4 regions of the Streptomyces sp. NPDC047981 genome follow, and region 3 is predicted to be linked to each of the others. Evidence: riboswitches for the same ligand, from Rfam matches in the RefSeq annotation. Region 3 holds a riboswitch; each other region holds the start of a gene.
What was found. A riboswitch is a leader RNA that binds a small molecule or an ion and turns the genes downstream of it on or off. The one in region 3 is predicted to bind cobalamin.
Positions count from the first base shown of each region.

Region 1: linked by a shared signal. The riboswitch ahead of AB0E14_RS27940 (CoA-acylating methylmalonate-semialdehyde dehydrogenase) and the one ahead of AB0E14_RS17125 (energy-coupling factor ABC transporter permease) in region 3 are both predicted to bind cobalamin.
Region 2: linked by a shared signal. The riboswitch ahead of metE (5-methyltetrahydropteroyltriglutamate--homocysteine S-methyltransferase) and the one ahead of AB0E14_RS17125 (energy-coupling factor ABC transporter permease) in region 3 are both predicted to bind cobalamin.
Region 4: linked by a shared signal. The riboswitch ahead of cobN (cobaltochelatase subunit CobN) and the one ahead of AB0E14_RS17125 (energy-coupling factor ABC transporter permease) in region 3 are both predicted to bind cobalamin.

Region 1 covers NZ_JBEZNQ010000056.1:13,447-20,788, forward strand. The annotation lists gene AB0E14_RS27930 (enoyl-CoA hydratase/isomerase family protein) at 1-403, opposite strand, end outside; gene AB0E14_RS27935 (acyl-CoA dehydrogenase family protein) at 400-1,548, opposite strand; gene AB0E14_RS27940 (CoA-acylating methylmalonate-semialdehyde dehydrogenase) at 1,555-3,078, opposite strand; cobalamin riboswitch at 3,319-3,512, opposite strand; gene AB0E14_RS27945 (methylmalonyl-CoA mutase family protein) at 3,654-5,465, shown strand; gene scpA (methylmalonyl-CoA mutase) at 5,465-7,342, shown strand, end outside.
Region 2 covers NZ_JBEZNQ010000056.1:3,187-10,528, reverse strand. The annotation lists gene metE (5-methyltetrahydropteroyltriglutamate--homocysteine S-methyltransferase) at 1-1,864, opposite strand, end outside; cobalamin riboswitch at 2,048-2,202, opposite strand; gene aceB (malate synthase A) at 2,357-3,955, opposite strand; gene aceA (isocitrate lyase) at 4,077-5,360, opposite strand; gene AB0E14_RS27900 (short-chain fatty acyl-CoA regulator family protein) at 5,755-7,152, shown strand; gene AB0E14_RS27895 (TetR/AcrR family transcriptional regulator) at 7,193-7,342, opposite strand, start outside.
Region 3 covers NZ_JBEZNQ010000025.1:53,762-61,103, reverse strand. The annotation lists gene AB0E14_RS17150 (DNRLRE domain-containing protein) at 1-1,228, opposite strand, end outside; gene AB0E14_RS17145 (MmpS family transport accessory protein) at 1,613-2,059, shown strand; gene dhaK (dihydroxyacetone kinase subunit DhaK) at 2,453-3,445, shown strand; gene dhaL (dihydroxyacetone kinase subunit DhaL) at 3,526-4,125, shown strand; gene AB0E14_RS17130 (PTS fructose transporter subunit IIA) at 4,122-4,526, shown strand; cobalamin riboswitch at 4,599-4,823, shown strand; gene AB0E14_RS17125 (energy-coupling factor ABC transporter permease) at 4,852-5,550, shown strand; gene AB0E14_RS17120 (energy-coupling factor ABC transporter substrate-binding protein) at 5,550-5,897, shown strand; gene cbiQ (cobalt ECF transporter T component CbiQ) at 5,904-6,653, shown strand; gene AB0E14_RS17110 (ATP-binding cassette domain-containing protein) at 6,650-7,342, shown strand, end outside.
Region 4 covers NZ_JBEZNQ010000018.1:72,604-79,945, reverse strand. The annotation lists gene abc-f (ribosomal protection-like ABC-F family protein) at 1-509, shown strand, start outside; gene cobN (cobaltochelatase subunit CobN) at 506-4,108, opposite strand; cobalamin riboswitch at 4,185-4,318, opposite strand; gene AB0E14_RS13650 (cobalamin biosynthesis protein CobG) at 4,377-5,837, shown strand; gene AB0E14_RS13645 (precorrin-8X methylmutase) at 5,852-6,487, shown strand; gene AB0E14_RS13640 (precorrin-2 C(20)-methyltransferase) at 6,484-7,342, shown strand, end outside.

The DNA.
Region 1 (7,342 bases), on a different contig from region 3:
GGACGCTGCCGTGCGCGGAGATCCCGACGCCCCCGCCCATGACGATGCCGTCCATGAGGGCGATGTACGGCTTGGGGTAGCGGGCGATCCTGGCGTTGAGCCGGTACTCGTCGCGCCAGAAGTCGGCGGAGGCCCGGCCGCCGCGCGTGCGGGCGTCCTCGTGGATGGCGCGGATGTCGCCGCCCGCGCACAGCCCGCGCTCACCGGCGCCGCCGATCACGACGGCCTCGACGGCCGGGTCGTGCTCCCAGGCGGTGAGGGCCGCGTCGATCCGCCGCACCATGGGGTGGGTGAGGGCGTTGAGGGCCTGGGGACGGTTGAGGGTGATGTGGCCGATGCGGCCCGTGGTGTCGAGCAGGACGGGTGCGTCGCCCGGGGTGCCGGTCGGCGGTGTCGAGGTCATTCGAAGGCCTCCGTCAGGCCGCGGGCCACGATGACGCGCATGATCTCGTTGGTTCCTTCCAGGATCTGGTGGACCCGCAGGTCGCGGACGATCTTCTCGATGCCGTACTCGCTGAGATAGCCGTAGCCGCCGTGCAGCTGGAGCGCGCGGTCGGCGATCGAGTAGCCGGTGTCGGTGGCGAACTGTTTGGCCATCGCGCACAGCTCGGGCGCCCGCGGATCGCCCCGGTCGAGGGCGTGGGCGGCCTGCTGGACCAGGGCGCGGGCGGCGGTGAGTTCGGTCGCCATGTCGGCGAGGCGGAAGCGGAGGGCCTGGGCGTCGAGGAGCCGGTGCCCGAACGCCTGCCGGTCGGCGAGGTGCGCGAGGCTCCGGTCCAGAGCGCTGCGCGCCCCGCCGAGGGAGCAGGCGGCGATCCCGAGCCGGCCGCCGTTCAGGCCGGACATGGCGATGCGGAAGCCCTGGCCCTCGCCTCCGAGCAGCCGGTCGGCGGGGACCCGGACCGCGTCCAGGACGACCTGCCGGGTGGGCTGGGCGTTCCATCCCATCTTCCGCTCGTCGGCTCCGAAGGAGAGGCCGGGGTCGTCCTTGTCGACGAGGAAGGCGGAGACGCCTGCGGCGCCCGCGCCGCCGGTACGGGCCATCACCAGATACAGCTGGGAGGCGCCCGCCCCGGAGATGAACTGCTTGGTTCCGGTGAGCACCCAGTGGTCGCCGTCGCGGACGGCCCGGGTGGCGAGCGCGGCGGCGTCCGACCCGGCGCCGGGCTCGGTCAGGCAGTAGCTGGCCAGGTCGTCCATGGCGCACAGGCGCGGGAGCCACCGCCGGCGCTGAGGGGCGTCGCCGTAGCGGTCGACCATCCAGGCGACCATGTTGTGGATGGAGAGGTAGCCCGCGATGGACGGGCAGCCGGAGGCGAGGGTCTCGAAGACGAGGACGCCGTCGGAGCGGCTGAGGCCGGAGCCGCCGGACTCCTCGCGGACGTAGACGCCGCCGAGTCCGAGTCCGGCGGCCTTGCGCAGGACGTCGACGGGGAAGTGCTTGTCGCGGTCCCAGTCCAGGGCGTGCGGGGCGAGGTGGTCCTGGGCGAAGTCGAGGGTGGTCTCGACGAGGGCCCGCTGGTCCTCGGTGAGCAGGGTCGTGGTCATGGCCGGTCAGCCCATCGTGGGGATCGTGAAGCTCGCGCCCTCGCGGAGCCCGGCCGGCCAACGGGAGGTCACGGTCTTGGTGCGGGTGTAGAAGCGGATGGCGTCGGGCCCGTGCTGGTTGAGGTCGCCGAAGCCGGACCGCTTCCAGCCGCCGAAGGTGTGGTACGCCACCGGCACCGGGATCGGTACGTTGACGCCGACCATGCCGGTGTCGACGCGGCGGGTGAAATCGCGGGCCGTGTCGCCGTCCCGGGTGAAGATCGCCACACCGTTGCCGTAGAGGTGCTCGCTGGGCAGCCGCAGGGCCTCCTCGTAGTCGGCGGCGCGGACCACGCAGAGCACGGGGCCGAAGATCTCCTCCTGGTAGACGCGCATGTCGGGGGTGACCCGGTCGAAGAGGGAGGCCCCGGCGAAGAACCCGCCCTCGTGCCCGGGGAGGGCGAAGTCCCGTCCGTCGACGACGAGTTCGGCGCCCTCCTCGACGCCGATACCGACGTACGTTCGAACCCGGTCGACGGCGTCCGGGCCGACCAGCGGTCCGAAGTCGGCGTCCGGGTCGTCGCTGCGCCCGATCCTCAACGTGCCGATGCGCTCCTTCAGCCGGGCGACCAGCGCGTCGGCGGTCTCCTCGCCGACGGGGACGGCGACCGAGACGGCCATGCACCGCTCGCCGGCCGAGCCGTACCCGGCGCCGATGAGGGCGTCCACCGCCTGGTCGAGGTCGGCGTCCGGCATCACGATCATGTGGTTCTTGGCCCCGCCGAAGCACTGGGCGCGCTTGCCGTGGGCGGCGGCGGTGGCATAGACGTGGGCGGCGACCGGGGTGGAGCCGACGAAGCCGAGGGCGGCGACGCGAGGGTCGTCGAGGAGGGTGTCGACCGACTCCCTGCCGCCGTTGACGACGTTGAGGACGCCGGGCGGAAGCCCCGCCTCCAGGAAGAGCTCGGCGAGCCTCAGCGGTACGGACGGGTCACGCTCGGACGGCTTGAGGATGAAGGCGTTTCCGCAGGCCAGGGCGGGTGCTGCCTTCCAGAGCGGGATCATCGCGGGGAAGTTGAACGGGGTGATGCCGGCGACGACACCGAGCGGGGCGCGCAGCGAGTGGACGTCGATGCCGGTGCCGGCGTTGTCGGTGAACTCGCCCTTGAGCAGGTGCGGGATCCCGGCGGCGAACTCCACGACCTCCAGGCCGCGCTGGAGGTCGCCGTGGGCGTCGGCGACGGTCTTGCCGTGCTCGGAGGAGAGCAGCCGGGCCAGGCCGTCCCTCTCCTGCTCGACCAGCTGGAGGAAGCGCAGCAGGACCCGGGCGCGGCGCTGCGGGTTCCAGGCGGCCCAGTCGCGCTGCGCCCGGGCGGCGTCGGCGATGGCGGCCTCGGTCTCGGCCCGGTTCGCGAGGGGCACGCGGGCCTGGACCTCCCCGGTGTTGGGGTCGTACACGTCGCCGTAGGCCCCCGAGGTTCCCGGGGTGTGCCTGCCGCCGATGAAGTGGGTCAACTCGCGGACGGGGGTGGTGTCTTGTGCGCGGACCATGAGTGCCTGCTCTCGTCAGGTGATCCGGATGGCGCGCCGGTGCGCCGCCGGGACCGCACATGCCGAGGGGCATGCCGCGGGAGGCGGTGGGCAGGGCGCGAGAGCGCGAATGGCGGGGTGCCGTCAGGTCCTGACGGTGGTGGGGTGGGGTACTCCTCGACGGGCGGGGGCCCGTCGGGCGGGTCCGCAGGGAGTGTGCGGGCGCACCGATGCCATGCGTGTCAGCTCCATCCTCGTGGACAACACGGAACATCCCGCGGCCGGTATCCTGACTCCCGGATCAGCGCGCACCGTCCGCCTTCCCGACGTCTCTCACGTCAGTGGCGTGCTGCTCGACGGCGTACTCCCCGGTCACAGTGGCGGGACCGCGCCGGAATCGCACCGGCTTCCCTGCACCGCGGGCCTTCGTCGCGACTATATAGTTGGACGTCCTAGTAAATCCACCCCCGACCGGGTGATCCCGTCGCGTCCTTCGTAGAGGGGAATCGGGTGCGGCTTCAAGAGCTGCCGGGAGAGGGCAAGGTCACAGCCGTGCACACTGCAGCCATTTGAGCGAGCTGTCCTAACATCCGAGCATGACAGTCCTTCCCGACGACGGGCTCGCCCTCGCCGCCGAATTCCCCGACGCGTCCCGTGAGCAGTGGCAGCACCTGGTAGCCGGCGTGCTGCGCAAGTCGGGCAAGGACGTGGAGGGCCCGGCGGCCGAGGACGCCCTGTCCACCGCCCTGGAGGACGCGCTCCGCGTCCGTCCCCTCTACGCCGCCGAGGACACCGCACCCGAGTCCGGTCTGCCCGGCTTCGCGCCGTTCGTCCGGTCCGGCCGCGCCGAGGGGAACACCGTCGGCGGCTGGGACGTCCGCCAGCGGCACACCACCGCCGACGCCCCCACGGTCCTCGCCGACCTGGAGAACGGCGTCACCTCGCTCTGGCTGGTCGTCGGCGAGGGCGGCATCCCGCTCGGGAGCCTCGGGCGGACGCTCGACGGTGTCTACCTCGACCTCGCGCCCGTCGTCCTCGACGCCGGGCAGGACGTACAGGAGGCGGCGCGCGAGCTGTTCGCGCTGTACGAGGAGCGGGGCGTCGCCCCGGAGGCGGCGCGCGGCAACCTGGGCGCCGACCCCCTCGGCCTGGAGGCCCGCACGGGCCGGTCCCACGACGTCTCCCCCGCCCTCGGGCTCGCGCGGCGCTGCGCCGAGGAGTACCCGGGCCTGCGGGCACTGACCGTGGACGCGTTGCCGTACCACGAAGCCGGCGGCTCGGCCGCGCAGGAACTCGGCTGCGCGCTCGCGACCGGCGTCAGTTACCTGCGGCAGCTCACGGAGGCCGGGCTCACCGTCGAACAGGCCCTCGGTCAGCTGGAGTTCCGGTTCGCCGCCACCGCCGACCAGTTCCTCACCATCGCCAAGTTCCGCGCCGCGCGCAGGCTCTGGGCCCGGGTGGCCGAGGTCAGCGGGGCGAGCGGCGCGGGCGCGCAGCGGCAGCACGCGGTGACGTCCCCGGTGATGATGTCCCGGCGCGACCCCTGGGTGAACATGCTCCGCACCACCGTGGCCACGCTGGCCGCGGGCGTGGGCGGCGCGGAGTCGGTCACCGTGCTGCCGTTCGACCACGCGCTCGGCCTGCCGGACGCGTTCGCCCGCCGTATCGCCCGCAACACCTCGACCATCCTCGTCGAGGAGTCGCACCTCGCCCGGGTCATCGACCCGGCCGGCGGCTCCTGGTACGTGGAGCGGCTGACCGACGAACTCGCCCACGCGGGCTGGGAGTTCTTCCGCACCATCGAGAGCGCGGGCGGCCAGGCCGCCGCGCTGCGCTCGGGAATGATCGGGGACCGGCTCGCCGAGACCTGGGCGGCCCGCAGCGCGAAGCTCGCCAAGCGGCGCGAACCCGTCACCGGCGTCAGCGAGTTCCCGAACCTCGCCGAGAACCCCGTCGTCCGAGAACCCGCGCCCGAGCCGCCGTCCGGCGGGCTCCCCCGGGTCCGGCGCGACGACGCGTTCGAGGCGCTGCGCGCCCGTTCCGACGCGCACCTCGCCGCGACCGGAGCCCGGCCGCGGATCTACCTCGCCACGCTCGGCCCCGCCGCCGCGCACACGGCACGGGCCACCTTCGCCGCCAATCTCTTCCAGGCGGGCGGCATCGAGGCCGTCACGGAGGGCACCTTCGAGGAGAGCGGCGCGAGCGAGGTCTGCCTCTGCTCCAGCGACGCGCTCTACGAGGAGCAGGCGGAGGACCGCGCGCGCGAGCTGCGGGCCGAGGGCGCGGGGCATGTGTTCCTCGCGGGCCGGCCCGCCGCGTACGCGGGTGTCGACAGCTATGTCTTCGCGGGTTGCGACGCGGTCGCCGTGCTCGCCACCACTCTTGACCGGATGGGAGTTGTGTCCTGATGTCCGTCCCCGACTTCTCCGGGATCGAGCTGGGTACCCCGGCCGCCGACGGCAGCGCCGACGAATGGCGCACCGCCGTGAAGAAGGCCGCCGGCGGTGACGACCTGCTCTGGGAGACCCCGGAGGGCATCGCGGTCAAGCCGCTGTACACCGGGCAGGACCTGGAGGGCCTCGACTTCCTCGGTACGTACCCGGGCATGGCGCCGTACCTGCGGGGCCCCTACCCGACGATGTACGTCAACCAGCCCTGGACGATCCGTCAGTACGCGGGCTTCTCCACGGCCGAGGAGTCGAACGCCTTCTACCGGCGCAACCTGGCGGCAGGCCAGAAGGGCCTCTCGGTCGCCTTCGACCTGCCCACCCACCGCGGCTACGACAGCGACCACCCTCGGGTGACCGGTGACGTCGGCATGGCGGGCGTGGCGATCGACTCGATCTACGACATGCGCCAGCTCTTCGACGGCATCCCACTGGACCGGATGACCGTGTCGATGACGATGAACGGCGCGGTGCTGCCCGTGCTCGCGCTGTACATCGTCGCCGCGGAGGAGCAGGGCGTACCGCCCGAGAAGCTGGCCGGGACCATCCAGAACGACATCCTCAAGGAGTTCATGGTCCGCAACACCTACATCTATCCGCCGAAGCCGTCGATGCGGATCATCTCCGACATCTTCGCCTTCACCTCGCAGCGGATGCCCCGCTACAACTCGATCTCCATCTCCGGCTACCACATCCAGGAGGCCGGCGCGACGGCCGACCTGGAACTGGCGTACACCCTCGCCGACGGCGTCGAGTACATCCGGGCGGGACGCGAAGCGGGCCTGGACGTCGACGCGTTCGCGCCCCGGCTCTCCTTCTTCTGGGCCATCGGCATGAACTTCTTCATGGAGATCGCCAAGATGCGGGCGGCCCGGTTGCTCTGGGCCAAGCTGGTCAAGCAGTTCGACCCGCAGAACGCCAAGTCGCTCTCCCTGCGCACCCATTCGCAGACCTCGGGCTGGTCGCTCACGGCCCAGGACGTCTTCAACAACGTCACGCGCACCTGCGTCGAGGCGATGGCCGCCACCCAGGGCCACACCCAGTCGCTGCACACCAACGCCCTCGACGAGGCGCTCGCGCTGCCCACCGACTTCTCGGCGCGGATCGCCCGCAACACCCAGCTGCTCATCCAGCAGGAGTCCGGCACCACCCGGGTCATCGACCCGTGGGGCGGCAGCGCGTACGTGGAGAAGCTGACGTACGACCTGGCGCGCCGCGCCTGGAAGCACATCCAGGAGGTCGAGCGGGCGGGCGGCATGGCGCAGGCCATCGACGCCGGCATTCCCAAGCTGCGCGTCGAGGAGGCCGCTGCCCGCACCCAGGCGCGCATCGACTCCGGGCGCCAGCCGGTGATCGGCGTCAACAAGTACCGGGTGGACTCGGACGAGCAGATCGACGTGCTCAAGGTCGACAACTCCTCCGTGCGCGCCCAGCAGATCGCCAAGCTGCGGCGGCTGCGCGAGGAGCGGGACGAGACCGCCTGCCGGGACGCCCTGGAGGCGCTCACCCGGGCCGCGGGCGGCGAGGGCAACCTCCTCGAGCTGGCCGTACGGGCGGCGCGCGCCAAGGCGACGGTCGGTGAGATCTCCGACGCCCTGGAGAAGGTGTACGGACGGCACGCGAGCCAGATCCGTACGATCTCCGGTGTGTACCGCACCGAGGCCGGACAGTCCCCGTCCGTCGAACGCACCCGCACCCTGGTCGACGCCTTCGCCGAGGCCGAGGGCCGCCGACCGCGCATCCTGGTCGCCAAGATGGGCCAGGACGGCCACGACCGCGGCCAGAAGGTGATCGCCACCGCCTTCGCCGACCTGGGCTTCGACGTGGACGTCGGCCCG
Region 2 (7,342 bases), on a different contig from region 3:
GGGTCTCCCGGAGCGCCGGTTCGTCGACCTGGATGACCGAGGTCCCGGCCGCCTCCAGGTCGCCGACCTCGTCGCGCAGGGCGAGCGCGACCTGCCGGGCGGTCTCGCCGAGCGGCTGGTCGTCGCGGACGAAGGACCAGGCGAGCATGGTGACCGGCCCCGTCAGCATGCCCTTGACCGGGCGGTGGGTCAGGGACTGCGCGTACGTGGTCCAGCGCACCGTCATCGGCGCGGGGCGGGAGATGTCACCGGCCAGGACCGGGGGCCGGACGTAGCGGGTGCCGTAGGACTGCACCCAGCCGTGGCGCGTGGCGAGGTACCCGGTCAGCTGCTCGGCGAAGTACTGCACCATGTCGTTGCGTTCGGGCTCGCCGTGCACCAGGAGGTCCAGGCCCGCCTTCTCCTGGAACGCGATCACCTCCCGGACCTCGGCCTTGACCCGCTCCTCGTAATCGGCCGTGTCGATCCGGCCCGCCCGCAGGTCGGCGCGGGCGGTCCGCAGTTCGGCGGTCTGCGGGAAGGAGCCGATGGTGGTCGTCGGCAGCAGGGGCAGGCCGAGGTGGGCGTGCTGGGCGGCGGCCCGCTCGGCGTACGGCCGGGAGCGGCGGGTGTCGGCGGCGGAGACCGCGCCGGTACGGGCGCGCACGGCCGGGTCGCGGGTGAGCGGCGACTCCGCGCGCGAGGCCAGGTCGGCCCGGTTGGCGGCCAGTTCGGCGGTGATCGCGGACGTGCCGTGGGACAGGCCCCTGGCGAGGGTGACGACCTCGGCCGTCTTCTGCCGGGCGAAGGCGAGCCAGCGCAGGATCTGCGGGTCGATGTCCCGCTCGGCGGTGGCGTCGAGGGGCACGTGCAGCAGCGAGCAGGAGGCCGCGACGTCGACCCGGTCGGCGAGGCCGAGCAGGGTGCCGAGGGTCGTCAGGGACTTCGCCAGATCGGCGACCCAGACGTTGCGTCCGTCGACGACGCCCGCGACCAGTCGCTTGCCGGGCAGCCCGCCCACGGCCGCGAGGGCCTCCAGGTTGGCGGCGGCGGTTCCCGTGAAGTCGAGGGCGAGCCCTTCGACGGGCGCCTTGGCGAGGACGGGGAGGGCCTCGCCGAGCCGGTCGAAGTACGACGCGACCAGCAGCTTCGGCCGGTCCGTGCGGCCACCGAGCTCGCGGTAGGCGCGGGCGGCGGCGTTCAGCTCGGCCGGGGTGCGGTCCTGGACGAGGGCCGGCTCGTCGAGCTGGACCCAGGCCGCGCCCGCCGCGCGGAGGTCGGCGAGGACCGAGGCGTAGACGGGCAGCAGCCGGTCGAGGAGAGTGAGCGGCTCCAAGTCGGCGGCCACTCCGGGGGCCGGCTTGGCGAGGAGCAGGTAGGTGATCGGGCCGACGAGGACCGGACGCGCCGTCAGGCCGATCGCGAGGGCTTCCCTCAGCTCGGCGACCTGCTGGGTGGAGTCGGCGGTGAAGACGGTGTCCGGGCCCAACTCGGGCACCAGATAGTGGTAGTTGGTGTCGAACCACTTGGTCATCTCCAGCGGCGCGACGTCCTGCGTGCCGCGGGCCATCGCGAAGTAGCCGTCGAGGCGGTCGGAGTCGACGGCGGCGCGGTGGCGGTCGGGGATGGCGCCGACCATGACGCTGGTGTCCAGCACGTGGTCGTAGTACGAGAAGTCGCCGGTCGGCACCTCGTGGAGGCCGGCTTCGGCCAGCTGCCGCCAGTTCGAACGGCGCAGGTCGGCCGCGGTGGCCCGGAGGGCGTCGGCGGTGACGCGGCCCTTCCAGTAGCCCTCGACGGCCTTCTTCAGTTCCCGGTGCTGCCCCTGACGGGGGTAGCCGTACACGGTGGCCCGTGCTGCCGCGGCTGCGGTCCTGGTGGTCACGGAGATCTCCTTCGCGAGATGAATCCCTGAGATCCCGGGGACGGGACGAGAGCGCGAAGGGGTGACGGACCGGACGGCCGGCCTCGCGCGGACGCGCGGGTCTCCGTCTGGTGTGGTCGCCGACCCGCCCTCGAGGTCACCGGGATGTCCGCGCGCGGAATCGTCCGCGTGCGGGCAACGGGCAGGTCTTCGGACTCGCGGGCACGCTCGCCGGATCGAACCGGCGGGCACCTACTGGCCGTCGCTTCCCAGACCCGTACGGGTCCAGTGCGTATGACGGCGGTCGTTCCCGCTCACCGCTGCGGGGCAGTCCCGGATTCCCACCGGGTTCCCTCTTACGACGCATCCCGCCTGGCGGACGGGGCGAACCAGCTGCACCGGCCACCCTAAGGGGCCGGACGGCGTCGTGACGGGCGAAGTCCACCATGCGGATGGTGAACCGAGACACGCCGTCGACGCCGGCCCCTCCGCCGAGGGGCGGGGTCCCCTCGCTCACGAGCGGGGCTCCGCGTGCCGCACGAGGTGGCGGGAGTAGGCGTCCGGGGTGAAGAAGAGCGGCAGTTCGCCGCTGAGGGCGTTCCGTTCGAGCATCGCCCGCACCTCCTCCAGCGGGGCCCACGGGTACTGGGCGCCGAGCGTGTCGAGCTCCTCGTCGAGCAGCCGAACGACGGTCTCCCGGTCGATCAGCCGGTGCCGCACCCACTGCCAGATCTGCACGCGGGCGATCTCGGCGGTCGCCGCGTCCTCCATCAGACCGTCCAGGGCGACGGCGCCCTGGCCGCGCAGCCAGGCCGCGAAGTAGCCGAGCGCGACCGAGATGTTCGTGCGGATGCCCTCCCGGGTGGGCGGTCCGCTGATCCGGCGTACCGACAGCAGGTCCGCCGGGGTGACCTCCACGTCGTCCCGAGTCCGGTGGATCTGGTCCGGCAGGTCGCCGAGGACCCCGTCGAACGCCTTGCGGCAGACCTGGACGAGCCCCGGATGGGCGACCCAGGAGCCGTCGAAACCGTCCTCCGCCTCCCGCTCCTTGTCGAGGCGCACCTTGGCGAGTGCCGCCTCGTGGGCGGCCGGGTCCCTGCTCGGCACCTGGGCCGCCATCCCGCCGATGGCGTGCGCGCCCCGCTGGTGGCAGGTGCGGACGAGCAGCTCGGTGTAGGCCCGCATGAACGGGGCGGTCATGGTGACCTGACCCCGGTCGGGCAGGAGGAAGTCGGTGCGGTGGCCGAAGGTCTTGATCAGGCTGAACAGGTAGTCCCAGCGGCCCGCGTTGAGACCCGAGCTGTGCTCGCGCAGCTCGTAGAGGATCTCCTCCATCTCGAACGCGGCCGTGATCGTCTCGATGAGCACGGTGGCGCGGACCGTGCCCCGGGGCATGCCGAGGAGCTCCTGTGCGAGCAGGAACACGTCGTTCCACAGTCGGGCCTCGTACCGGTTCTCCAGCTTCGGGAGGTAGAAGTACGGGCCGTGGCCGGCGTCGATCTGGCGATGCGCGCAGTGGAAGAAGTACAGGCCGAAGTCGACGAGCGAGGCGGGCACCGGGGCACCGTCGAACTCGAGGTGCTCCTCCAGAAGGTGCCAGCCGCGCGGCCGGACGACGATCGTGGCGAGCCGGTCGAGGTCGGCGAGCCGGTACTCCTTGCCGTCGGCGGTGGTGAAGTCGATGCTGCGGTCGATCGCGTCGCGCAGGACGAGTTGGCCCCCGACGATGTTCTCCCAGGTGGGCGCCGTGGCGTCCTCGAAGTCCGCCATCCACACGCGGGCGCCGGAGTTGAGGGCGTTGACCGCCATGCGGCGGTCCGGCGGTCCGGTGATCTCGACCCGCCGGTCGGTCAGCCCGGGGGCGGGAGGGGCGACGCGCCAGCTGGGGTCGTCGCGGACGGCGGAGGTGACCGGGGAGAAGACCAGCGGGGCCCCGCCGGCCAGGCGCAGGGCCTGGCGGCGGCGCTCCTTCATCAGGTCCAGTCGGCGTTCGCCGAACGCCTCCGCCAGCTTCCCGACGAAGTCCAGGGCGGCGGGGGTGAGGATCTCGGCGTGCCGGTCACCCGGTGCGGCGAGAACGCGGACGCGGTGGGTCGGCGCGGTGGTGGGCATCGGATTCTCCTGGGGTGGGACCTGAGGGAGGCGGGACGTGACCCGGGGCCGGGCCGCCCGACGCGGCCCGGTGCCGGGCCGGACGGGACCCGGTGCCGGGTCCGGCGGACCGATGTCGGCCCTAGTGGAACTGCTCCTCCTCCGTGGAGCCGGTCAGGGCCGTGGTGGAGGACGCGGGGTTCACGGCGGTGGAGACCAGGTCGAAGTAGCCCGTGCCGACCTCGCGCTGGTGCCGGACGGCGGTGAAGCCCTGGGCCTGCGCGGCGAACTCCCGCTCCTGGAGGTCGACATAGGCCGTCATGCCGTGCTCGGCGTAACCGCGGGCGAGGTCGAACATGCCGTGGTTGAGGGAGTGGAAGCCGGCCAGCGTGATGAACTGGAACTTGTAGCCCATCGCGCCCAGTTCGCGCTGGAACTTGGCGATCTGGTCGTCGTCCAGGGCCGCCTTCCAGTTGAAGGACGGCGAGCAGTTGTAGGCGAGCATCCGGTCCGGGTACCGCGCGTGGATCGCCTCGGCGAACTCCCGCGCCTGCGCCAGGTCCGGGGTGCCCGTCTCGACCCAGATGAGGTCGGCGTAGGGGGCGTAGGCCAGGCCGCGGGCGATGACCGGGCCCATGCCGTTCTGGACGTGGTGGAAGCCCTCCGAGGTGCGCTCGCCGGTGACGAACGGGGCGTCGCGCTCGTCGATGTCGCTGGTCAGCAGCGTCGCGGCGAGCGCGTCGGTGCGGGCGACGATCAGGGTCGGGGTGTCCGCGATGTCGGCGGCGAGCCGGGCCGCGTTGAGCGTGCGGATGTGCTGGGAGGTCGGGACGAGGACCTTGCCCCCGAGGTGGCCGCACTTCTTCTCGGACGCGAGCTGGTCCTCGTAGTGGATGCCCGCCGCGCCGGCCGCGATCATCGCCTTCGTCAGCTCGAAGGCGTTGAGCGGGCCGCCGAACCCGGCTTCGGCGTCGGCGACGATCGGAGCGAGCCAGTCCGTCGTGTCCGTGCCGCCCTCGGCGGTCGCGATCTGGTCGGCCCGCAGCAGGGCGTTGTTGATCCGACGGACCACCTGAGGAACGGAGTTGACGGGGTAGAGGCTCTGGTCGGGGTAGGTGTGACCGGCCTGGTTGGCGTCGGCGGCGACCTGCCATCCGGAGAGGTAGATGGCCTGGAGGCCGGCGCGGACCTGCTGGACGGCCTGGCCGCCGGTGAGGGCGCCGAGCGCGTGGACGTAATCGAGGTCGTGCAGCTGCCGCCAGAGCCGCTCGGCGCCGCGCCGGGCCAGGGTGTGCTCCTCACGGACGCTGCCGGACAGCCGCAGCACGTCCTCGGCGGTGTACGTGCGCTCGATGCCGGCCCAGCGCGGGTCGGTCGCCCAGCGCTCTGCGAGCTGCGCGGCGGTCGGCTTCGTCGTCTCGGTCATGATCGTCACCGTCTCCCTGCTTTGTTGTGTTTGCCAATCCGCTGTGTGGTCCTTCCAGGGAGTGGCACGCAGTGTCTGTCGATGGTTCGCGGCCCGCCGGTGCCCGGGGAGGCGGAGATGAGCAATCTGGCCGCTCCGGTCCGTCTCGGCGCCGGAACTGCCGACATCAGGGCGTGAATCGGGTCCCGGCTCCCCGCTCTGGACCGGTGGGGTCCGGCGGGCCGCACCTCGACTCTGGCACTGGCACCGCGTGCCATCAATCGTGGAGTCCTGCCAAGTTCTGCGAATCTTCGGACGCCGGATCGCCAAGATTGCGAAGGGTGCGAAGCGTGCCCGGTGGCGTACGCTGCGCATGACCCGGACGCGGAGTCCCGGGGGCGGAGGGGAGCGCGCGGTGGGCAGGACGTACGCGGGGGCGCGGCTGCGGAGGCTGCGCGAGGAGCGCCGGATGAGTCAGGCGGAGCTGGCCAGGACCCTGGGAATCTCGCCGAGCTATCTGAACCAGATGGAGCACGACTCCCGCCCGCTCACCGTGCCCGTGCTGCTGCGGCTCACCGAGACCTTCGGCGTCGACCCGGCCTTCTTCTCCGAGCGGGACACCGGCAGGCTCGTCGCGGACCTCCGGGAGGCGCTCGCGGGGGAGTTGGGCGCGTCCCGCGTCGCCCCCTCCGAACTGGCCGAACTGGCCTCACGGATGCCTGACGTCGCCCGGGTCCTGGTCCGACTCGGCCGCCGGAACCAGGCGTTGTCCGAGCAGTTGGCGGACGTCACCGACGGCCGGCACGGCGCCGGGGAGTCGCCGCGCTCCGCCCACGAGGAGATCAGGGACTTCTTCTACCGCCGGCAGAACTACCTGCACGACATCGACCTCGGGGCCGAAGGCCTGGCCGCGGAGATCGGCATCCGGCCGGGCGAGGTCGTCGGGGCCCTGACGACGCGTCTCGCCGACGCCCACGGCGTGCGGCTCGCCACGGAGACCGGCGACCGCCTGCACCACTACGACGGGACGACGCGGACCCTGCACCTCTCCCCGCGCCTGCGCCCCGGGCAGCGTGCCTTCCGCATGGCGACCCAACTCGCCCTGCTGGAGTGGGACGCGGAACTCGACCGGCACGCGGCCGAGGACTTCGATGCGGGTTCGCCCGCCCACGCCCTGGCCCGCATCGGGATCGCCAACTACTTCGCGGCGGCGCTGATCCTCCCGTACCGCTCCTTCCACGCCGTCGCCGAGGAGTTCCGGTACGACATCGAGCGGCTCACCGACCACTTCGGCCTCGGCCACGAGACGGTCTGCCACCGGCTGAGCACCCTGCAGCGGCCCCGGCTGCGCGGGGTGCCCTTCTCCTTCGTCCGCGTCGACCGGGCCGGCAACCTGTCCAAGCGGCAGTCGGCGACCGGCTTCCACTTCTCCCGCGCGGGTGGCACCTGCCCGCTGTGGAACGTGTACGAGGCGTTCGCCGCCCCGGGGCGCATCCATGTCCAGATCGCGGCCATGCCCGACGGCCGGCGGTATCTGTGGACGGCCCGCGCCGTCACCCGGCACCGCGGCGGCTGGGGCGAGCCCGGCAAGACCTTCGCGATCGGTCTGGGCTGCGAACTCCGCCACGCCGCACGGCTGGTGTACTCCGACGGCCTCGACCTCGACAACGCGGCGGCGGCCACCCCGATCGGGATGGGCTGCCGACTCTGCGAACGGCTCGACTGTCCCCAGCGGGCGGTGCCTCCGCTCGGCCTCCCGCTGCGGATCGACCAGAACAGCGGCACCTTCGTGCCGTACCCGGTGGCCCGCTGAATCCGTCGGACGTCACCCGCCGGACGTCACCCGCCGGACGTCACTCGCCGGACGTCGGTCGTCGGCCGTCTGCTGTCGTCGCGGGGGCCTCCGGTCGCGCGGCGGGCCAACGGCCGAGCGTCGCGATCTCGCTCTCGAAGAGGGCTTCCGGTGACACGTCCATTCCCGTGAAGTGGCCCGCGAGTTCGAG
Region 3 (7,342 bases):
CGCTGGTGTTGGACCAGGTCGCGGGCGTCGCGCCCGCCTCGCTCCACGCCCCGGTGGCCCGGTGAGCTTCGAGGGCGACGGCATTGCCGTTGGTGGTGTGCGACTGGTCGTAGTACAGACTCAGCCGGGCCGCGTCGACCTTCACCCCCGCCGGGATCTCGCTCATCGGGAACTTGATCAGCGAGCGGGCGATGCCGGTGTCCGTCTTGCCGACCGACAGCTTCCAGGTGTTGTTGAAGTTCACCGCCGGCTGGTCCGAGAGGACCATCGTGTCCTCGGAGACCGAGGCGATCGGCGTGATCGTGATCGTCGGGTCGATCACGACCGGGTACTGACGCTCCTTCGCCGCGAGCCACGTGGCGTCCGGCGTGACGGTCAGCTTCCAGCCCTTGCCGTCGGCGTCCCTGGTCAGCTTCTGGGTGACCTTGGTGCTGTACGTACCGCCGGTGACCGACTGCGGATCCTTCTTGGCGTCCGTCATGTACGGAGCCGGGATCACCATCACCGGAGTGCCCGGGGCCTCGCCGAAGAAGGCGATCGAGCCGTCCTTGCGGGTCTCCGGCGTCAGACCGCCCTCGGTGTCCAGGGTGAAGGTGAACGACACCGGACCGGCCGGGCGTTCGGAGAGGACGATGTCCTCCTTCACCTGGCCGTTGCCGACCCGGTACGACAGGTCCGCTCCGGGGACGGCGTCCTTGTAGACGACCCTGTCGCCCTTCGCCTCCGGCTTGAGCGCACCGGCACCGGTCAGGCCGAACGTGACGGCCCCGCCACCCTCCGCCTCGAAACGCATGAACCGGCCCGCGTCGGAGCCGAACCAGCTCTTGCCGGCGTTCGCGGTGTTGGCGAAGTCGAAGCCCTTGTCCTGGGTGGCGCGCACGGTCGTCTCGACCGGCTTCCACGACGTCCCGGACCTGTACGACGTCGGCACCGCCGTCAGTTCGGCCTCGACCCGGCCGTCCGAAAGCTGCCAGAAGCGCGCCTGCGACGTGCGCTTGGCCGTGAGCTCCTTGACCCGCTTCGCCTTCGGAAGCTTCTCGCCCTTCGGCAGCTTCTCCCGGCTGGGTATGTCCAGGTTCCCGCCGACCGGGGGCTTCGTCTCACCCTCATCGTCCGAGAACCAACCCGCGATCGTGTCGACAACACCCTTGTCGTCGTCATTCGTCGCCGGTGATTCGGGAGCCGCATAGGCGATCTGCGGCAATAGCGTGCCCGCTACCGCCGCCACGACCAGACAGGAGAGAAATCTCCCGTACGGAACTTTCACCTCAATACCTTTCGCTATCGGCGCGCCCGCAACGCACGCGAAATGGGCACGCCGAACGAGCCGGAGCAGATGTCTCCGCCCGGCTTGGAGCAATGCGAGCCGACCGCGAGAAGCAAGAAAGCACGAGCTCACGGGAGTCGCGGTGGGCTTTCTAATCAGTCTCCTGATGCTTGGTCAACCCTGGTTACATACAGGACAATTACGCGACCTCAGATGCGCTGTTCGCCCGATTCTTCCGCTCGCTCGCGCCCGGTCGGCGGCGTGGTGTATAACCGCCCAGTTCATCTGTCAGCTCACCGAAAGCCGGGCTCTTTCATGTCTTCCAATGAACTAGCGGAAAACGCCGTGCGGGAGGAGAACGAACCCGAGGGCGCCGAAGGCTCGCCGGACCGACAGGGGCTGCTGGTCGCGGGAATCGTCCTGCTCGCCTGCCTCGGGCTCGTCGGCTACGGCATGCTCGACACGGACGAGCAGCCGAAGCCGCGAGCCGTGCCGACGGCCGAGGTGACGTACGAGGTCACGGGGACGGGGACCGCCGAGATCTCCTACCTCGCCCGCAGCGAGGACGGCACGGCCAGGGTCGAGAAGGGCATCACCCTTCCCTGGAAGAAGTCCGTCCAGGTGCCCCTCGGCAAGGCCCCGACCGTCGCTGTCGTACTCGACGGAAAAGGCGGACAGGCGGCCTGCACCTTGGCGATCCGCGGGCAGCACGTCCAGCGCGCCACCGCCATCGGCGAGTTCGGGCGCGCCACATGCTCCGGCCAACTGCTTGCCGGCGACGACGAGAAGTGACGCATCTCCCCTCAGAACACCTGCTGTCCGGTTCGCCCGCTCGGGTGTGCACATGCTCCCCGAAGCCATTCGCGCTGAAGGGAAGGTCCGTGTCGCCACCGACATTTCCTCCCTCCCTTCGAGATGTACGCCGCTGAGGTCAGTACCAGTGCTCCGGTGACCGTTCGGGACGTCGCAGGGCCGGCCGGCGATCGCCGCCAGTGGGCCTCCGAGCTGTTCCACGGCCGGGCGAGAATGCACCTGCTCGACTTCAGCCTTGCCCACGTGACCTTCGCCGCGGCAACGTCGATACTGCCCGGGAGAGGGATCACGACTACCCCCTCCATCCGCCACGGCATGACCTGCGAAGACCCAGCAAATGAACCCTTCCGCCGGAATCCCGAGGAGACACTCGTGAGGATGCTGATCAACGTTCCGGAGACCGTCGTCGCCGACGCGCTGCGGGGTATGGCCGCCGCGCATCCCGAGCTGACCGTCGATGTCGAGAACCGCGTGGTGCTGCGGCGGGACGCGCCCGTCGCCGGGAAGGTGGGGCTCGTGTCCGGGGGTGGGTCCGGGCACGAGCCGTTGCACGGGGGGTTCGTGGGGCCCGGGATGTTGGCGGCCGCCTGTCCCGGGGAGGTGTTCACCTCGCCCGTGCCCGATCAGATGGTGCGGGCCGCCGCCGCGGTCGACAGTGGGGCCGGGGTGCTGTTCGTCGTCAAGAACTACACCGGTGACGTCCTCAACTTCGAGATGGCCGCCGAACTCGCCGAGGACGAGGGCATCCAGATCGCCAAAGTGCTGGTGAACGACGACGTGGCCGTGACGGACAGTCTGTACACGGCCGGGCGGCGCGGCACCGGGGCGACGCTCTTCGTGGAGAAGATCGCCGGGGCCGCTGCCGAGGAGGGGGCACCCCTGGAGCGGGTCGAGTCGATCGCCCGGCGGGTGAACGAGCGGTCGCGGAGCTTCGGTGTGGCGCTGAGCGCGTGCAGCACGCCGGCCAAGTGCAGTCCGACGTTCGAACTGCCCGAGGGAGAGCTGGAGTTGGGGATAGGCATTCACGGTGAGCCGGGGCGCGAGCGACGGGCGATGATGACCTCGCGCGAGATCGCCGACTTCGCCGTGGACGCCGTCCTGGAGGATCTGCGGCCGTCCGGTCCTGTGCTCGCCCTGGTGAACGGGATGGGGGCCACGCCGCTGCTCGAACTGTACGGGTTCAACGCCGAGGTGCAACGGGTGCTGGCCGAGCGCGGTGTGCCCGTCGCCCGCACGCTGGTCGGCAACTACGTGACCTCGCTCGACATGGCCGGTTGCTCGGTGACGCTCTGCGAGGCCGACGAGGAACTGCTGCGGCTCTGGGACGCGCCGGTGCAGACGGCCGCCCTGCGCTGGGGCCGGTGAGGGAGATGTCCGGGGTGCACGAGGAAGCGGGTCGTGACATGAGCCAGGGTGGGGACGACGAAGGCGGGGAAGGCGTGGAGCTGTTCGACGGAGCCTTCTTCCGTCGCTGGCTGGCGGCAGCCGCCGTCGCCGTGGACCGGGAGGCCGACCGGCTCACGGAGCTCGACTCGGCTATCGGCGACGCCGACCACGGCGCCAATCTGAAGCGGGGGTTCGCCGCCGTGACGGAGATCCTCGGCAAGGAGCAGCCGGAGACCCCGGGGGCCGTACTCGTCCTGGCCGGGCGACAGTTGATCTCCACCGTCGGCGGCGCGTCCGGGCCGCTCTACGGGACGCTGCTGCGCCGCACCGGCAAGGCGCTCGGCGAGGCCGGGGCGGTGACGCGGGAGGAGCTGGCGGCGGCGCTGACCGCAGGGGTTGCCGGCGTCGCTCAGCTGGGCGGGGCCCAGCCGGGCGACAAGACGATGCTGGACGCGCTGGTGCCCGCGGCCGAGGCCCTCGGCGACTCCTTCGCCGCCGCCCGGGAGGCGGCGGAGGCCGGCGCCCTGGCGACCGTACCCCTGCGGGCGCGCAAGGGCAGGGCGAGCTATCTGGGCGAGCGTTCGGTCGGGCACCAGGACCCCGGGGCCACCTCGTCGGCGCTGCTGATCGCCGCGCTCGCGGAGGTGGCCGCCGCATGACCGGTCAGGTGGGCATCGTGCTGGTCTCGCACAGCGCGGCGGTGGCCGACTCCGTCGCCGCCCTCGCCCGGGGCCTCGCGGGCGGCGGGGCGACCGCGCCGGTCGCCGCCGCCGGAGGCACCCCGGACGGAGGGCTCGGCACCAGCTCCGAGCGGATCGTCGAGGCGGCCAAGGCGGTCGACGGGGGCGCCGGGGTGGCTCTCCTCGTCGACCTCGGGAGCGCCGTACTGACAGTGAAGGCGCTCATCGCCGAGGGCGACGAGTTGCCCGAGGGCGCGCGGCTCGTGGACGCGCCCTTGGTGGAGGGCGCCGTCGCCGCGCTCGTGACGGCGAGCGCGGGCGGGGACCTGGACGCGGTGTCGGCCGCGGCGGCGGAGGCGTACACGTACCGGAAGGAGTGAGCGCGCACCAGGGGCAGGAGGGGCGGGCAGGGGGCGCGCGGGAGATCCGTCACACACCGTCCAGGGGCGCACCCGTGTTGTGATGTACCTGGTCAACCCACTAATGTCACAGCGCCTTGGTGTACGGGAAACCGGTGCGGTACCGGTGCGGCCCTCGCCACTGTGATCGGGAAGTCCGGCTCCATCCCTCCGGGGAAGCCACTGGACCGCCGTGGGAGACCACGGTGGTGTGGGAAGGCGGAGCCGCGGCGGCATGACCCGTCAGCCAGGAGACCGGCCAAGGTGCGTTGTCCATCCACGAGGTGCTGGAGAGGGTCTCCCAACCATGCATATAGCCGAGGGGTATCTGCCCCCTGTGCACGCGGCCGCCTGGGGCGTCGCGTCCGCTCCCTTCGTCGTCCACGGCGTTCGCGCGCTGACCCGCGAGGTCAAGGCCAACCCCGAGTCCACCCTGCTGCTCGGCGCGTCCGGCGCGTTCACCTTCGTCCTGTCGGCCCTCAAGATCCCGTCGGTCACGGGCAGTTGTTCGCACCCGACCGGCACGGGCCTGGGCGCGATCCTGTTCCGTCCGCCGGTGATGGCGGTCCTTGGCACGATCACCCTGCTGTTCCAGGCGCTGCTGCTCGCGCACGGCGGGCTCACGACGCTCGGCGCCAACGTCTTCTCGATGGCGATCGTCGGGCCGTGGGCCGGATTCGGTACGTACTGGCTGCTGCGCCGGTTCGACGTGCCGCTCATGGTGAGCGTGTTCTTCGGCGCGTTCGTCGCCGACCTGTCGACGTACTGCGTCACCAGCGTCCAGCTCGCGCTGGCCTTCCCCGACCCGGGCAGCGGTGTGGTCGGCGCGCTGGCCAAGTTCGGTTCCATCTTCGCGGTCACGCAGTTGCCGCTCGCCGTCAGCGAGGGTCTGCTGACCGTCCTCGTGATGCGGCTGCTCACGCAGTCCAGCAAGGCCGACCTGACCCGGCTCGGGGTGCTGCTCCCGTCCCGCAAGAAGAACGAGAAGGCGGAGGCGAGCGCCTGATGAGCCGGAACGCGAAGATCAACTCCCTGCTCCTGCTCGTCGTCGCGGCCCTTGCGGTGCTGCCGCTGGTCCTGGGCCTCGGCGACCACAAGGAGGAGCCGTTCGCCGGCGCGGACGGCGAGGCGGAGGCGGCGATCACGGAGATCGCTCCCGACTACGAGCCGTGGTTCAGCCCGCTCTACGAGCCTCCGTCCGGCGAGATCGAGTCGGCGCTCTTCTCCCTTCAGGCCGCGCTCGGCGCGGGCGTGCTGGCGTACTACTTCGGTGTGCACCGGGGCCGCAAGCAGGGGGAGGCGCGCGCCGAGGCGAAGGCGCTGCGGTCGGCGTCGTCCGGCGACGACGTCTAGCCGCCGGTGCTGCCGATCGACGCGGCGGCGCACAGCAGTCGCTGGCGCCGCCGTCATCCGTGCGAGAAGGCCGCGCTCGGCTTCGGTCTCACGCTGTGCGCGGTCTGTCTGCCGCCGTGGCCGGGTGCCGTCCTGGTCGCGGCGGCCACCCTGGCCGTCCTGCTCGGTCCGGCGGGCGTGCCGGGGCGTCAGCTGTGGCGCGCGTTCCGCATCCCGCTGGGCTTCTGTGTGACGGGCGCGATCCCGCTCCTCTTCGAGGTGGGCGGGGCGCGGGGTCTCGTCGTGCTCGCGCAGGACGGCCCCGTCCACGCCGGTGAGCTGCTGCTGCGGACCTCGTCGGCGTCCCTGGGCGTGCTGCTGTTCGCCTTCACCACGCCCGTGTCGGACGTGCTGCCCCGGCTCGTGCGGGCGGGGGTGCCGGCGCCGGTGGTGGATGTGGCGCTCGTGATGTACCGGATCAGCTTCCTCCTGCTGGACACGATGTCCAAGATCCGGCAGGCGCAGGCCGCCCGGCTGGGGCTGACGACCCGCGCGGCGACCTGGCGTTCGCTCGCCGGGCTCGGCGCGACCTCGTTCGTCCGCGCCTTCGACCGGGCCCAGCGGCTGCAGTCCGGGCTCGCCGGGCGGGGCTACGACGGGACGCTGCGCGTCCTGGTGCCCGAGGCGGCGGTCTCGGGCCGGTTCCTCGCCTCGACGGCCGGCCTGCTCACCGGACTCGTCGTCCTCACTCTCGTCCTGGAAAGGTCACTGCCGTGAGTCCCGCACCCCCTGTCGTGGAACTGGTGAAAGCCACGTTCGCCTACGAGGACGGGCCGCTGATCCTCGACGGTGTCGACTTCGCCGTGCCGGAGGGCCGGGCGCTCGCGCTGCTCGGCCGCAACGGCGGCGGCAAGACGACGTTGCTGCGGCTGCTCAGCGGTGGCCTGCGCTGCGGCGGCGGCGCGCTCCGGCTGGACGGTGCGGAGGTGTCGTACGACCGGAAGGGGCTGACGCGGCTGCGGACGACGGTGCAGCTCGTGGTCCAGGACCCGGACGACCAGCTCTTCGCCGCGTCGGTCGGGCAGGACGTGTCGTTCGGCCCGATGAACCTGGGGCTTCCGGAGGAGGAGGTACGGCTCCGGGTGCGCGAGGCGCTGGAGGCGCTGGACATCGTCGCGCTGGAGGACCGGCCGACGCATCTGCTGTCGTACGGGCAGCGGAAGCGGGCCGCGATCGCGGGCGCCGTCGCGATGCGCCCCCGGGTCCTGATCATGGACGAGCCGACCGCGGGGCTCGATCCGCACGGGCAGGAACGGCTCCTGGAGGTGCTCGGCCGGCTGCGAGACGCGGGCACGACGGTGGTGATGGCGACGCACGACGTCGACCTGGCCCTGCGCTGGGCGGACGAGGCCGCCGTCCTCACTCCGGAGGGCCTGCGGACCGGGCCGATCGAGGAGCTGCTCGCC
Region 4 (7,342 bases), on a different contig from region 3:
TGGACTCCCTGCACCTGGCCCCCGGCGAGCGGCTCCTCGTCACCGGCCCCAACGGCGCCGGAAAGTCCACCCTCCTGAAGGTCCTCGCGGGCGAACTCACCCCGGACAGCGGGACGGTGACGGCCCCGCGCCGGGTCGGGACGCTCCACCAGGACACCGCCCTGCCCGACGACCCGCGCACCGTGGCGGAGGCCTTCGGGGCGGGCCGGGAGGACGAGCTGCTGCGGCTCGGGCTCTTCACCGCCGCCGATCTGGCCGTACCCGTACGGGAGTTGTCCACCGGACAGCGCCGGAAGCTGGAACTGGCCCGCCTGGTCACCCGCCCTGCGGACCTGCTCCTCCTCGACGAACCGACCAACCACCTCGCCCCCGGCCTGGTGGAGGAGATGGAGGCCGCGCTCGCCCACTACCCCGGCACCCTGGTGATCGTCACCCACGACCGCAGGATCCGGACCGGCTTCCGGGGCCGCCGCCTCGAACTGACCCCGGAAGCCGTCGTGACCGCCTAGTCGTCGCCCTCCAGGTCGCCCTCCGACTCCAGGAACACCTGGCGCAGGGCGGCCAGGGTCTCGGGGTCCGGCTTCTCCCACATGCCGCGCGACTCGGCCTCCAGGAGGCGCTCCGCGATGCCGTGCAGGGCCCAGGGGTTGGCCTCCTTCAGGAAGGCCTGGTTCTCCGGGTCGAGGACGTACGTCTCGGTGAGCTTGTCGTACATCCAGTCGGCGACGACCCCGGTCGTCGCGTCGTAGCCGAAGAGGTAGTCGACCGTCGCCGCCAGCTCGAACGCGCCCTTGTAGCCGTGGCGGCGCATCGCCTCGATCCACTTCGGGTTGACCACGCGGGCCCGGAAGACCCGCGAGGTCTCCTCGACCAGCGTCCGGGTACGGACGGTCTCCGGGCGGGTGGAGTCGCCGATGTACGCCTCGGGCGCGGTGCCCGTGAGCGCGCGGACGGTCGCGACCATGCCGCCGTGGTACTGGAAGTAGTCGTCGGAGTCGGCGATGTCGTGCTCGCGGGTGTCCGTGTTCTTCGCCGCGACCGCGATCCGCTTGTACGCCGTCTCCATCTCGGCCCGCGCCGGGCGGCCTTCGAGCCCGCGGCCGTAGGCGTAGCCGCCCCAGACCGTGTACACCTCGGCGAGGTCCGCGTCCGTCCGCCAGTCGCGCGAGTCGATCAGCTGGAGGATGCCCGCGCCGTAGGTGCCGGGCCGCGAGCCGAAGATCCGGGTGGTCGCGCGCCGCTCGTCGCCGTGCTCGGCGAGGTCCGCCTGCGCGTGCGCCCGTACGTAGTTGTCCGCGGCCGGCTCGTCGAGCCCGGCGGCCAGCCGTACGGCGTCGTCGAGGACCCCGATGACGTGCGGGAACGCGTCCCGGAAGAAGCCCGAGATGCGCAGCGTGACGTCGATGCGCGGGCGGCCCAGCTCGGCGAGCGGGACCGGTTCCAGGCCGTTCACCCGGCGCGAGGCGTCGTCCCAGGTGGGGCGGACGCCCAGGAGGGCGAGCGCCTCGGCGACGTCGTCACCGGCCGTGCGCATCGCGCTCGTACCCCAGAGGGAGAGCCCGACGGAGGTGGGCCACTCGCCGTTGTCGGCGCGGTAGCGCGACAGGAGCGAGTCGGCGAGCGCCTGGCCGGTCTCCCAGGCAAGACGGGAGGGGACGGCCTTGGGGTCGACGGAGTAGAAGTTCCGGCCCGTCGGCAGCACGTTGACCAGGCCCCGGAGCGGAGAACCCGAGGGGCCGGCCGGGACGAAGCCGCCGTTCAGCGCGTGCACGGCGTGCGCGAGTTCGTCGGTCGTCGCGGCCAGGCGCGGGACGACCTGCTCGGCGGCGAACCGGAGCACGGCGGCCACGTCCGGGCCGTGCGCGGCGGCGACGCCCGCGACCGCGTCCACGGACCAGTCGGCGGCCTCCATCGCCTCGACGAGCGCGCGCGCCGTCGCCTCCGCCTCGTCGGCGGTGGTCCGGGTCGCGGCCGACTCGTCCAGGCCGAGCGCCTCGCGCAGACCCGGCAGGGCCTGCGTACCGCCCCAGATCTGCCGGGCGCGCAGGATCGACAGGACCAGGTTGACCCGCTCGGGCCCGGTCGGCGCCCCGCCGAGCACGTGCAGACCGTCGCGGATCTGAGCGTCCTTGACCTCGCAGAGCCAGCCGTCGACGTGCAGCAGGAAGTCGTCGAAGCCGTCGTCCTCGGGACGGTCCTCCATGCCCAGGTCGTGGTCGAGCTTGGCCGCCTGGATCAGCGTCCAGATCTGCGCCCGGATCGCCGGCAGCTTCGAGGGGTCCATGGAGGAGATCTGCGCGTACTCGTCGAGCAGCTGCTCCAGGCGCGCGATGTCGCCGTACGAGTCGGCGCGGGCCATCGGCGGCACCAGGTGGTCGACGAGCGTGGCGTGCACGCGCCGCTTGGCCTGCGTGCCCTCACCCGGGTCGTTGACGAGGAACGGGTAGACCAGCGGGATGTCACCGAGCGCCGCGTCCGGGCCGCACGCGGCCGACAGGCCGGCGTTCTTGCCGGGCAGCCACTCCAGGTTGCCGTGCTTGCCGAGGTGGACCATGGCGTCCGCCCCGAAGCCGCCGTCCTCGGCGCGCGCCGCGATCCAGCGGTAGGCGGCCAAGTAGTGGTGGGACGGCGGGAGATCGGGGTCGTGGTAGATCGCGATCGGGTTCTCGCCGAAGCCGCGCGGCGGCTGGATGAGGATCAGCAGGTTCCCGCGCCGCAGCGCGGCGAGGACGATGTCGCCCTCCGGGTTGCGGGAGCGGTCGAGGAACATCTCGCCGGGCGCGGGGCCCCAGTGCTCCTCCACGGCCTCCCGCAGCTCGGCCGGGAGCTGCGCGTACCAGCGCTTGTAGTCGGCGGCCGGGATGCGGACCGGGTTCTTGGCCAGCTGCTCCTCGGTCAGCCAGTCCTGGTCGTGGCCGCCTGCCTCGATCAGGGCGTAGATCAGCTCGTCGCCGTCGCCGGAGACGATCCCCGGGATGTCGGCCTCGGCCCCGAAGTCGTACCCCTCGGCGATCAGCCGCCGCAGCAGCGCGACGGCGGAGGCGGGGGTGTCCAGGCCGACCGCGTTGCCGATCCGGGAGTGCTTCGTCGGGTACGCGGAGAGGACGAGCGCGAGCTTCTTCTCCGCGTTCGGGATGTGCCGCAGCCGGGCGTGGCGGACCGCGATCCCGGCGACGCGGGAGGCCCGCTCGGCATCGGCGACGTACGCGGGGAGCCCGTCCTCGTCGATCTCCTTGAAGGAGAACGGCACGGTGATCAGGCGGCCGTCGAACTCGGGCACGGCGACCTGGCTGGCGGCGTCCAGCGGGGAGAGCCCCTCGTCGTTCTCCTCCCAGGCGGCCCGCGAGCCGGTGAGGCAGAGCGCCTGCAGGATCGGCACGTCGAGGGCGGCGAGCGCGCCCGCGTCCCAGGCGTCCTCGTCGCCGCCCGCCTGTGCCTCGGCCGGCTTCGTGCCACCGGCGGCGAGGACGGTGGTGACGATCGCGTCCGCGCGCTTCAGCGTCTCGATCAGCTCGGGCTCGGGGGCGCGCAGGGAGGCCACGTAGAGCGGCAGGGGGCGGGCGCCCGCGTCCTCGATCGCCGAGCAGAGGGCGTCGACGAAGGCGGTGTTCCCGCTCATGTGGTGGGCGCGGTAGTAGAGCACCGCGATGGTCGGGCCCTCGGTCGTCCGGGCCGTGCGCTCCAGCGGGCCCCAGGTGGGCGCGGCGGCCGGGGCCTCGAAGCCGTGGCCGGTCAGCAGCAGGGTGTCGGCGAGGAACCGGGCCAGCTGCTCCAGGTTGGCCGGGCCGCCGTGCGCGAGGTAGGCGTGGGCCTCGGTGGCGACGCCGACGGGGACGGTGGAGGCCTCCATGAGCTGGGCGTCGGGGGCCTGTTCGCCGGAGAGCACGACGACCGGCTTCCCGGCCGCGCGCACGGCCGTCAGGCCCTCCTCCCACGCCCGCAGCCCGCCGAGGAGGCGGACGACGACGAGGTCGGCCTCGTCGAGGAGCCCGGGCAGGTCGTCCGGGGCGAGCCGGGAGGGGTTGGCGAACCGGTAGGCGACCGGGCCGCCGGCCGCGCGGGCGCTGAGCAGGTCGGTGTCGGAGTGCGACAGCAACAGAATTCGCATGCGTGCGCAGGCCTTCCTCGGGGTTGTCCGCGCCCCGGGTGGTCGTGTGGGTTGGGGCCTCCCCTGCTCGAGCGAAGCCGAGAGCTTGGGGAAGGGAGTTCCTGACTCACCGGGACCCTTGCGGGGCCCGGCTCACAGTGGCGGGACCGCGCCGGATTCTCACCGGGCTTCCTCCCCGGGGTCCTGGGACCCCATGCCGATCTGCATAGTAGATCGTGCGTCCGCCGGGCCGGTCTGGCCCGTCGGCGTCGTGGGTATGCTCGCCGCCATGCCGCCCACCCCACCCGCACGTCCCAACCCGGGCGAACCGCCCGTACGGGACCGTGGTGACGCCTGCCCCGGGGCGCTTCGACTGCACGCCGCCGACGACGGACGTCTGGCCCGACTGCGGCTGCCCGCAGGGTTGTTGACGACTCATCAGGTACTGGTTCTGGCCTCGGTGGCCGAGGAGCTCGGGGACGGGCGGGTCAGTGTCACGTCCCGGGGGAACGTGGAGCTGCGCGGGCTCGGCGAGGCCTGTGGCGCGGCGCTGGCCGAGCGGCTCTCGGGCGCCGGACTGCTGCCCTCCGAGACCCATGAGCGGGTCCGGAACATCGTGGCCTCCCCGGCGGCCGGACTCGACGGACTCGGCCACGGAGACGTGCAGTTGTGGGCCCGCGAACTGGACGCGCTGCTGTGCGCCCGGCCGTGGACGGCGGCCCTGTCCGGCCGGTTCCTCTTCGCCCTGGACGACGGGCGGGGCGATGTGGCGGGGCTCGGCGGAGATGTGACGTTGATCGCAGAAGGCCCGTCGGTACGGGTACGGGTGGGGGGCCAGGACGTCCGGGTCGGCGCCGCCGACGCGCCCCGGGCCGCGCTCGCCGCCGCCGGGGCCTTCCTGGCCGCCGCCCGCACCGCCGGGAACGGCGCCTGGCGCGTACGGGAGCTGCCCGAGGGGCACGCCCCGGACCTGCCCGGCGCGCTCGCGGGCGCCGGGATCACGGCGGTCATGGCGGTCCCGGCGATCCCTGCGCTCCCGACGGTCCCTGTGCTCCCGGCGGTCATGGCGGTCCCGGCGGTCCCGGCGGTCCCGGCGGTCATGGCGGTCCCGGCGGTCCCGGCGGAGCCCGCGACGGCCGCCGAGCCCGAGTCCGGGGGGACGGGCGCCCATCCCAAGCCCGCGACGGCCGCCGAGCCCGCGCCCGGAACGGTCACCGAGCCCCTACCGGCCATGGACCCTCCACCCGCCGGGCCGCCCGCCCCCGGGCCCCTCGGCGACCAGGCCCTCCACGTACTCGCGCCCCTCGGGCGGCTGACCGCCGACCAGTTGCGGGCGCTCGCCGCGAGCGGCGGCGAGGTGCGGCTCACGCCCTGGCGCGGGGCCGTCGTCACCGGCCTCGCCGACCCGGGCGCCGTCGCGGCCCGGCTGCGCGAGCTCGACGCCCACGGTCTCGTCACCGACCCCCGCTCTCCCTGGGCCGGGGTCGGCGCCTGCACCGGGCGCCCCGGCTGCGCGAAGTCCCTCGCGGACGTGCGCGCCGACGCCACCCCGGGCAGCGGCCACGGCCCCGGCGGGCTGCCCGTGTACTTCTCCGGGTGCGAGCGGCGCTGCGGCCACCCGCACGGCGCCTGGGTCGACGTCCTCGCCACCGGCGACGGCGCGTACCTGGTCGACGGCGTCCCCACCCCCCGTACCGCCCTGCCCGACGCCGTCGCGGCGGCCCGCGTCCCCACAGCAACCACGAGATGAGCGAGAGCAGCAGGATGTTCGACTACGAGAAGGACGGCACGGAGATCTACCGCCAGTCCTTTGCCACGATCCGCGCCGAGGCGGACCTCGCGGGTCTGCCCGCCGACGTCGCCCAGGTCGCCGTCCGCATGATCCACGCCTGCGGCATGACCGACCTGGTCGCCGACCTCGCGTACTCCCCGCAGGTCGTCTCCCGGGCCCGCGCCGCCCTGCGCGCGGGCGCGCCGATCCTCTGCGACGCGCAGATGGTCGCCAGCGGTGTCACCCGCAGGCGGCTGCCCGCCGACAACGAGGTCGTCTGCACGCTCTCCGACCCGTCCGTGCCCGCGCTCGCCGCCGAACTCGGCACCACCCGCAGCGCCGCCGCCCTCGAACTCTGGCGCGACCGCCTCGAAGGTTCCGTCGTCGCCATCGGCAACGCGCCCACCGCGCTCTTCCACCTCCTGGAGATGGTCGCCAAGGGCGCCGGGAAGCCCGCCGCCGTCCTCGGCATACCCGTCGGCTTCATCGGCGCCGCCGAGTCCAAGGACGCCCTGGCGGCCCAGACCCTCGGCCTCGACTACCTCGTCGTCCGCGGCCGGCGCGGCGGCAGCGCCATGACCGCCGCGGCGATCAACGCCCTCGCCCACGAAGCGGAGATCCAGGCATGAGCACCCCCGGCACGCCCACCACAGGAAAGCTGTACGGGGTCGGCCTCGGGCCCGGCGACCCGGAGCTGCTCACGCTCGCCGCGGTCAAGGCCATCGCCGCCGCCGACGTGATCGCGTACCACTCGGCCCGGCACGGCCGGTCCATCGCCCGCTCGATAGCGGCCGAGCACATCCGGGCCGACCACATCGAGGAGCGGCTGATGTACCCGCTCACGGTCGAGACCACGGACCACCCCGGCGGCTACCGCGGCGCGCTCGACGACTTCTACGAGCAGGCCGCCGCCCGGCTCGCCGCGCACCTGGACGCCGGCCGCACGGTCGCCGTGCTCGCCGAGGGCGACCCGCTCTTCTACGGCTCGTACCAGCACATGCACAAGCGGCTCGCGGACCGCTACGACACCACCGTCATCCCCGGGGTGACCTCGGTGAGCGCCGCCGCCGCCCGGCTCGGGGAGCCGCTGTGCGAGGCCGAGGAGGTCCTGACGATCGTCCCCGGCACCCTGCCGGAGGACGAGCTGACGGCCCGGCTCGCGGGCACCGACTCGGCGGTCGTGATGAAGCTCGGCCGGACGTTCCCGACCGTGCGGCGCGCCCTGGAGCGGGCGGGCCGGCTGGAGGACGCGCGGTACGTGGAGCGGGCGTTCATGGCGGGCGAGCGGACCGGGACCCTGGCGGACGTGGACCCGGAGACGGTCCCGTACTTCTCGGTCGCCGTGCTGCCCTCCCGGATCGACCAGGCCCCGCCGGCACGGGAGCGGGGCGAGGTCGTCGTCGTCGGCACGGGACCGGCGGGCGCGCCCTGGCTGACGCCCGAGTCGCGCGGCGCGCTCGTCAACGCCGACGACCTCGTCGGCT